Regions from separate parts of the Bradyrhizobium huanghuaihaiense genome, predicted to be linked through region 1. Evidence: predicted binding sites of a transcription regulator. Region 1 holds the regulator's gene; the other holds the start of a gene.
The links. The regulator HrcA, encoded in region 1, represses chaperone genes, less so after heat shock. The targets are predictions, from matches to a motif close to GTTAGCACTCNCNNNNNGNGAGTGCTAAC.
Positions count from the first base shown of each region.

Region 2: N2603_RS05980 (co-chaperone GroES) is a predicted target of HrcA. The motif match lies at 2,204-2,232, and genes of this name have one in related genera.

Region 1 covers NZ_CP104172.1:175,635-180,051, reverse strand. The annotation lists gene rdgB (RdgB/HAM1 family non-canonical purine NTP pyrophosphatase) at 1-336, opposite strand, end outside; gene rph (ribonuclease PH) at 348-1,061, opposite strand; gene hrcA (heat-inducible transcriptional repressor HrcA) at 1,243-2,331, shown strand; gene grpE (nucleotide exchange factor GrpE) at 2,428-3,045, shown strand; gene pncA (bifunctional nicotinamidase/pyrazinamidase) at 3,165-3,887, opposite strand; gene N2603_RS00795 (hypothetical protein) at 4,151-4,417, opposite strand, start outside.
Region 2 covers NZ_CP104172.1:1,275,068-1,279,484, forward strand. The annotation lists gene groL (chaperonin GroEL) at 34-1,665, opposite strand; gene N2603_RS05980 (co-chaperone GroES) at 1,816-2,112, opposite strand; gene N2603_RS05985 (hypothetical protein) at 2,428-2,949, shown strand; gene N2603_RS05990 (protein phosphatase CheZ) at 3,110-3,895, opposite strand; gene N2603_RS05995 (L,D-transpeptidase) at 4,212-4,417, shown strand, end outside.

The DNA of each region.
Region 1 (4,417 bases):
CTGCAGCAGCCGCTCAATCTGCGCCATCGCGGCGTTGAAATCCTTGGTCGGACCGGCCCAGCGCGCGCTGTAGATTCCGGGTGCGCCGTCGAGCGCTTCGACGACGATACCGGAATCGTCGGCGAAAGACGGAAGCTTGGTCGCGCGCGCGGCCGCGATCGCCTTGATCGTGGCATTGCTGCGGAAGTCGTTGCCGGTCTCCTCGGGCTCGTCCAGGCCGAGCTCACCGGCCGACACCGCCTCGATCCCGTACGGCGCAAGCAGCTCCTTCATCTCGGCGAGCTTGCCGGGATTGTGGGTGGCGATGACGAGCTTTCCGGTGATTCGGCGGTGCATGGGCCTATTGACTACGCGACAGCCAGTTTCTGCAAGTCCACGAGACGCGCGACGCCCTTGCGCGCCAGCGCCATCAGCGCCAGGAACTCGGCTTCCGTGAACGGCTCGCGTTCGGCGGTGCCCTGCACCTCGATGATGCGGCCATCGCCGGTCATGACGAAATTGGCGTCGGTCTGGGCTTCCGAATCCTCGGCATAGTCGAGGTCGAGCACCGGCGTGCCGTTGTAGATGCCGCAGGAGATCGCGGCGACGTTGTCGCGCATCACGTTGGCCTTGATCATGTTGCGCGCCTTCATCCAGCTGATGCAGTCGGCGAGCGCGACCCAGGCGCCGGTGATCGAGGCCGTGCGCGTGCCGCCGTCGGCCTGGAGCACGTCGCAATCGACCGTGATCTGGCGCTCGCCGAGCGCTTCGAGGTCGACGATGGTGCGAAGCGAGCGCCCGATCAGGCGCTGGATCTCGACCGTGCGGCCGCTCTGCTTGCCGGCCGAGGCCTCGCGGCGGGTGCGTTCGGAGGTCGCGCGCGGCAGCATGCCGTATTCGGCGGTGACCCAGCCGCGGCCCTGGCCCTTCAGCCACGGCGGCAGGCGGTCTTCCAGCGTAGCGGTGACCAGCACATGGGTGTCGCCGAATTTCACCAGGCACGAGCCTTCCGCATATTTGACCACGCCGCGCTCCAGCGTCACGGGGCGCAATTCGTCGGGCGCACGGCGGCTTGGCCGCATGGGAAATCCTCCAAAACTCTCGGAAAAGGGCTGTTCGCGGTGCTTGTAGGGGGGGTGAGGGTATGCGGCAAGGGGGAAGATCGGCGCTTATACGCCCCCGGTTTTCCACCCCGCAAACGCCACGCTTGTCAGAACCGTCCCGGATGGACAAATTATGAGCATCTGAGAGGAGTTACCGTCTGTGGCCCATCACGATCCGATCCATCTGATCGCGCCGCGCGCAGGCCTCGCCCAACTCAACGAGCGTTCCCGCGACATCTTTCGTCAAATTGTCGAAAGCTATCTCGCGACCGGCGAGCCGGTCGGCTCGCGCAACATTTCCCGCCTGATCGCCATGCCGCTGTCGCCGGCCTCGGTCCGCAACGTCATGGCGGACCTGGAACAGCTCGGCCTGATCTATGCCCCGCACACCTCGGCGGGCCGGTTGCCGACGGAACTCGGGCTGCGCTTCTTCGTCGACGCCCTGATGCAGGTCGGCGATCTCACCGAGGCCGAACGGCAGTCGATCCAGAGCCAGCTTGCCACGGTCGGCCAGGCCCAGTCGGTCGAGGCGGCGCTGGACCAGGCGCTGACGCGGCTGTCGGGCCTGACCCGCGCCGCGGCGGTGGTTTTGACGCCGAAATCCAATGCCCGGCTCAAGCACATCGAATTCGTCCGCCTGGAACCGGAAAAAGCGCTGGTGATCCTGGTCGGCGAGGACGGCCAGGTCGAAAACCGCGTGCTGACGCTGCCGCCGGGAGTTCCATCGTCCGCGATCACCGAAGCCGGCAATTTCCTCAATGCCCGGATTCGCGGCCGAACCCTGGCCGAGGCGCGGCTCGAGCTCGAAACCGCGCTCGGACAAGCCCGCGCCGAGCTCGATCAGCTGACACAGAAAGTGATCTCGGCCGGTATCGCCAGCTGGTCGGGCGGCGAGAGCGAGGACCGCCAGCTCATCGTCCGCGGCCACGCCAATCTGCTGGAAGATCTGCACGCGCTGGAGGATCTGGAGCGGGTGCGCCTGTTGTTCGACGATCTCGAGACCAAGCGCGGCGTGATCGACCTGCTCGGCCGCGCCGAGACCGCCGAAGGCGTGCGCATCTTCATCGGTTCGGAGAACAAGCTGTTTTCCCTGTCGGGCTCCTCCACCATCATCTCGCCGTATCGGGATGCCGCCGGCCACATCGTCGGTGTTTTGGGCGTGATCGGGCCGACGCGGCTGAATTACGCCCGCGTGATCCCGACCGTGGACTATGCCGCCCGCATCGTCAGCCGGCTTCTGGGGGGCTGACCGGCATTTGCGCCGATCACGGGCGCTTGATTTTCGCGCGCTTAGGCACGATATCCGGGCCAACAATCCCTGGAAACGAGTTCGAGATTAGAGCCGATGACCGAGCAAGACCGGCAACCCGAAGACACGACTGCAGCGACCGGCGAGCCCGTGGTGTCAAAACCCTACATCATGCCCGACGATCCCGAGCCCGGCTCGGTCGAAATGTTGCAGAAGGAAGCCGCCGAGGCGCGTGACCGCATGCTGCGGACGCTGGCCGAGATGGAGAATTTGCGCAAGCGCACCACCAAGGAGGTCGCTGACGCCCGCCTCTACGGCATCACCGGTTTTGCCCGCGACGTGCTCGACATCGCCGACAATCTCCAGCGCGCGCTCGATGCCGTTCCGGCCGAGGCCCGTGCCACCGCCGATCCCGGCCTGATCTCGCTGATCGAGGGCGTCGAGCTCACCGAGCGCTCGCTGCTCAACGCGCTGGAAAAGCACGGCGTGAAGAAGCTCGATCCGCTGGGCCAGAAGTTCGACCCGAACTTCCACCAGGCGATGTACGAGGTGCCTGATGCGTCGGTGCCGTCGGGCACCGTGGTGCAGATCATGCAGGCCGGCTACACCATCGGCGACCGCGTGCTGCGCCCGGCCCTCGTCGGTGTCGCCAAGGGCGGCGCGAAGGCCGCGCCTGCGGCGAACAACAACGAGTCGAGCGGCGCGACGAACTGAGTGTTGACGTCATTCCGGGGCGGCTCGCAGAGCCGAACCCGGAATCTCGAGGTTCTCAGGTGCGCAATTGCGCACCGGAGTTCGATGCTGCGCATCGCCCCGGAATGACTGATTGGCACCTACGCGCTCACCGCAATATCGCTCGACTGAATCCGCTTCACGCCGGCCTTGGCCATGTCGGCCCAGGCCTTTGCCAGCGAGCCCTGGGTGTCGATGCCGCGGCAGGCGTCTTCCACCACATAGACCTCGAAGCCGGCCTTGCGCGCGTCCAGCGCGGTCCAGGCGACGCAGAAATCCGTCGCAAGGCCAGCGACGAAGACGCGCTTGATCTTGCGGCCCTTCAGGTAGCCGGCGAGACCCGTCGAGGTCTTGCCGTCGGCTTCGAGGAAGGCCGAGTAGCTGTCGACGTCCTTGTGAAAGCCCTTGCGGATGATGAGCTCGGCGTGCGGGATCGACAGGTCCTTCGATAGCGCCGCACCATCGGTGCCCTGCACGCAATGGTCCGGCCACAGCACCTGCTTGCCGTAAGGAAGATCGATGGTCTCGAACGGCTTCTTGCCGGAGTGGACTGACGCAAACGACACGTGGCCGGGCGTGTGCCAGTCCTGCGTCATCACCACGTTCGAAAATGCTTTTGCGATTCTGTTGATGACGGGCACCACCTGCTCGCCTTCCTTCACCGCGAGACTGCCGCCGGGGAGGAAGCAGTTCTGCACGTCGATCACGAGCAGCGCGGACGCATCGTCCGGCTTGATCGATGCCGCTGCAGGCAGCGCGGTTGGCGCGAGGGTTGCCAGCGCCGTCGTTCCAAGCGCCGCGAGGATTTGTCGCCGATCCAGCATCGTTCGTCTCCCTCCAGGATGATCCAACGGGAGGGAAGCCTAGTTCCGTTCGTATACGAACAGAAGCCCGAAAATGCAGCCGGTATTGGTGAGGGGTTGGGCTGCCAGCCAACGCGTCGTCGTCCCGGCGAAGGCCGGGACCCATACGCCGCAACAATAGTTTTGCGAAGACTCGGAGTTACCAGCTCGCCCTGCAACTACTCCCGGTGGTTATGGGTCCCGGCCTTCGCCGGGACGACACCGGGGTTGTTGGACGAGCGTGCCTACCCCTTCGGCTGAATCCCGTCGCGCACGGCGCGGAAGCGGGTGAAGGCGGCTTGCCACTGGTCGCGCGGGGCGCTGGCGATGATGCGCAGCGAGGCGCCGCCGCTCGAGAAGCGGATCCACTGCACCACGGTCACCGGCGTCTTGTCCTTGCCGCTGACGCCGTCGATCCGGGTCTCAAAACCCTGCTGGCCGTTGATGCGGATCGGCTCCGACATGGTGACGCGGGATTCGCGCACGCCGGGGATCTGCAGCGCGGCCTCCTG
Region 2 (4,417 bases), 1.1 Mb from region 1:
GGCCTTCGTTGGTGCTGTAAGATGAGGACGGGCTCAGAAGCCGCCCATGCCGCCGCCGGCGGGCATGGCGGGCGGAGCTTCCTTCTTCGGCAGCTCGGCGACCATGGCTTCGGTGGTCACCAGCAGGCCGGCCACGGAGGAGGCGTCCTGCAGCGCGGTGCGCACCACCTTGGCGGGGTCGATGATGCCCTTCTCGACCATGTCGACATAGTCCTCGTTCTGGGCGTCGAAGCCGAAGGTCTCGGACTTGTTCTCCAGGATCTTGCCGACCACGATCGAGCCTTCCACGCCGGCGTTCTCGGAGATCTGGCGGATCGGAGCTTCCAGCGCCTTCAGCACGATGTTGATGCCGGCCTGGACGTCGTCATTGGCGTTGGACAGACGGCCCACCGCCTTCTTGGCGCGCAGCAGCGCGACGCCGCCGCCTGGGACGATGCCTTCCTGCACCGCGGCGCGGGTGGCGTTGAGCGCGTCCTCGACGCGGTCCTTCTTCTCCTTGACCTCGATCTCGGTGGCGCCGCCGACGCGGATCACCGCGACGCCGCCGGCGAGCTTGGCAAGGCGCTCCTGCAGCTTCTCGCGGTCGTAGTCCGAGGTGGTCTCCTCGATCTGCGCCTTGATCTGGCCGACGCGGGCCTCGATGTCGGGCTTCTTGCCGGCGCCGTTCACGATCGTGGTGTTCTCCTTGTCGATCACCACCTTCTTGGCGCGGCCGAGCATCTTCACCGTGACGTTCTCGAGCTTGATGCCGAGCTCCTCGGAGATCAGCTGACCGCCGGTGAGGATCGCGATGTCCTCGAGCATGGCCTTGCGGCGGTCACCGAAGCCCGGCGCCTTCACGGCGGCAACCTTGAGGCCGCCGCGCAGGCGGTTGACGACCAGGGTGGCCAGCGCCTCGCCCTCGACGTCCTCGGCGATGATGACGAGCGGCTTGCCCGACTGCACCACGGCTTCGAGCACCGGCAGCATGGCCTGCAGGCCCGACAGCTTCTTCTCGTGCAGGAGGATGTAGGCGTCCTCGAGCTCGGCGGTCATCTTCTCGGCGTTGGTGACGAAGTAGGGGCTGAGATAGCCGCGATCGAACTTCATGCCCTCGACGATGTCGACCTCGGTGTCGAGCGACTTGTTCTCCTCGACGGTGATGACGCCCTCGTTGCCGACCTTCTGCATCGCCTGGGCGATCATCTTGCCGATGGCGGCATCGCCGTTGGCCGAGATGGTGCCGACCTGGGCGACCTCGGAGGAGGCGGCGACGGGCTTGGCGCGCTTCTCGATGTCCTTGATGACCGCGGCCACCGCGGTGTCGATGCCGCGCTTGAGGTCCATCGGGTTCATGCCGGCGGCAACCGCCTTGGCGCCTTCGCGCACGATGGCCTGGGCCAGCACGGTCGCGGTGGTGGTGCCGTCGCCGGCAAGGTCGTTGGTCTTGGAGGCGACCTCACGCACCATCTGGGCGCCCATGTTCTCGAACTTGTCCTCGAGCTCGATCTCCTTGGCGACGGTGACGCCGTCCTTGGTGATGCGGGGCGCGCCGAAGCTCTTCTCGATGACGACGTTGCGGCCCTTCGGGCCGAGCGTCACCTTGACGGCGTTGGCGAGAATGTCGACGCCGCGCAGCATGCGGTCGCGCGCCTCTCCGGAAAACTTGACGTCTTTGGCAGCCATGGTCTGCAATCCCTTGTGTTTCGTGATGGGTCTTGTTTGGTGCTGTGCGGCGGAATGATGGATGCCCGGGTCATCTAGCGCGAAGACGCGCTTCGCGCTTTTGCCCGGGCACAACAGTCGCGCATTCAGCGGCTGTTCAGGCGGATGGCCTTAGGCCAGAACGCCCATGATGTCCGACTCCTTCATGATCAGGAGCTCTTCGTTGTCGATCTTGACCTCGGTGCCCGACCACTTGCCGAACAGCACGCGGTCGCCGACCTTGAGGTCGATCGGGATCAGCTTGCCGGTCTCGTCGCGGCCGCCGGGGCCGATGCCGACAACCTCGCCCTGGGACGGCTTTTCCTTGGCGGTGTCCGGAATGATAATGCCGCCCTTGGACTTTTCCTCGGCGTCGATACGTTTGACCACGACACGGTCATGCAGCGGACGAAATTTGGATTTAGCCATGACGTTTCCCTTTGGAGGCTCGCTTCGGAAGTAGTGGAAGTGGGTGGGGCGGCGCTTCCGTTCCCCCTCGTCCCGAGGATCGAACGGCGCGCTTAGCAATCGGGCTTTCCGAGTGCTAATAGTGCGCCCGGGAATATGGCTTGGCCGCGATCCTGTCAAGCAAAGGTGGTTAAGCGATTGGTGAGGCGGATATAGGATGGTGGCATTGGAAATTTGTTCGGAGCGCCGGCGTGTCAAACGACGTCATTGCTCCGGCGGCGGTTTTGCGCTTGGCTGCGGGAGGGGTGCGGCCATGGTCTTGTTCGGGGGAATGCCATGATCAGTTCAGCTCACGCGCGCACGGTCGCCAACCTGGCGGCTGCCTCTTGCCTGGCGCTGCTGCTCGGCGCCTGCGGTGGCGGCATGAGCCTGCCGTCGTTCTCTTCGTCGTCGCCGCCGCCCGAGGCGGAGCCCGGCACTGGTCCGGAAATGCCGGCGACCATCCGCGCCGACGAGATCGTCGGCCGCTGGGGCCTCGCCTCGTTCCAGAACCCGGCCGACCGCGCCCGCACCGAGGCCGCGGCTCGGTCCCAGTGCAAGAATCCTTACGTGATCACCGCCGGCTCCTCCGGCGGCGTGATCATGCATCTGGCGGACCAGGCGACGCCGCAGGAGCTGCGCCTGAAGGGCTCGCCCAGCGGCAAGAACTATATCGGCCCGGCCGGTCCCACCCCCGGCGATCAGGACCGTGAGATCGTCTCCTTCGACGGCCGCGTCCTGATCACCCGCTTCATCGACAAGGACGCCGCCACCCGCTACGGCAACATGGTCTACGTCCGCTGCGCGCCAAGGGCGTGATGGGGGTTCCGGCCTAACCACTCGTCATTGCGAGCGTAGCGAAGCAATCCAGAGTCTTTCCAGGGTGACGGTCTGGATTGCTTCGCTTCGCTCGCAATGACGGCAAACAAAAACGCCGGCCCCAGGGCCGGCGTTTTGCTTTTCCCTATGTCGCGTCCGCTCAGTCGAACAGCGCGTCGATGTCGTCCTGGGAGGCGTGGCCGACGTCGCCGGCGAGCTTGGGGCCGTTGAGGAGCTTCTCGTCCTCGCTGCGCTGGTCGACCGGCGCCGGCACATGGGCCTTGATCGCGTCGACGCCGCCCCAGATCTCCATCATCGCATTGATGTGCTGCTCGATGAACTTCATCGTGGTCATGACCTTGCTGATGCGCTGGCCGGTCAGGTCCTGGAAGTTGCAGGCTTCGAAAATCGAGATGACGCGTTCCTGGATGTCGTCGGCGAGCCGCTTCTGCTGATCGGCCGAGTCCACCTTGGACATCGCGCTGGCGGCCTGGTCGATCGACTCGGCCGCTTCGAGGATCTGCTGGGTCGCCTGCTCGGTGCCGCCGACCACCGCGCCGAGCTCGCCATTGACCTTGGCCATCTCGCCGCCGTCGAAGCTCTTGCCATGCAGGGTCGCGATCTCGCGCTTGGTGCGGTCGATGGCGTCGTGGATGAGGTCGAGCTCGACCTTCAGCTTCTCGCACTGCTCGATCTGCGCCCGATAGGTATCGAGCATGGTGCGCGCTTCGGACAGCTCATGCGCCGTCGACGCGTCGATCGCCGCCATCGCGGCGCTGCCGGTCAGCGGGGCAGCCGTGATGCCCTTTGCCATCTGGGCGCGGATCGCGCGCAGCTCGGCCATGATCTCGCTGTGCATCGGCCCTGCCTCTTCAGTTACATCTAGAATGGGCATCTCGCCACCGGCGATATCCTCGACACGAAAACGCTTGCGGTGAACAGCCATCAGGACACTCCCCCCACCTCACTCACGCGTCTTTGTAGGCAGAAGCGATTTAACACGAAGTTCACAACCGGAACTGTCGTTGCGGCCGCGCGCGACGGCGCGCAAAGAAGCGATTAACCATGCTCGCGCGGCGTTCATCGAAAATAAACGCTGATCGCCAAATTGCAGGCCCGCTCGCGACGTGGTGAATCGAAACGGCTGATACGTTTACCAAACAAAACGGCTTTTGCTTTTTATTGACCACGTCGCGGGCGCGGATCAGCCACCAGACCTGCACGACGCATGTGATCTAGACGAAACAGTACAGAGTACGTCGATGTTCAAGAAAATGTCTGTCGCGCTGCTCGGCAGCGCTTGCTCCTTCATTGCCGGCACCAGCGGCGCCGGCGCCTTCGACAACACGGTGCCGAACGATCCGCCCGCGGTGCTCTATCAGCCGCGCGTGCCGCCGGCGCCGGTGCGCGTCGCCTCCAATGCGAACATGGGCGGCGGCTTCATCGAGTTCCTGTTCGGCGACGGTCC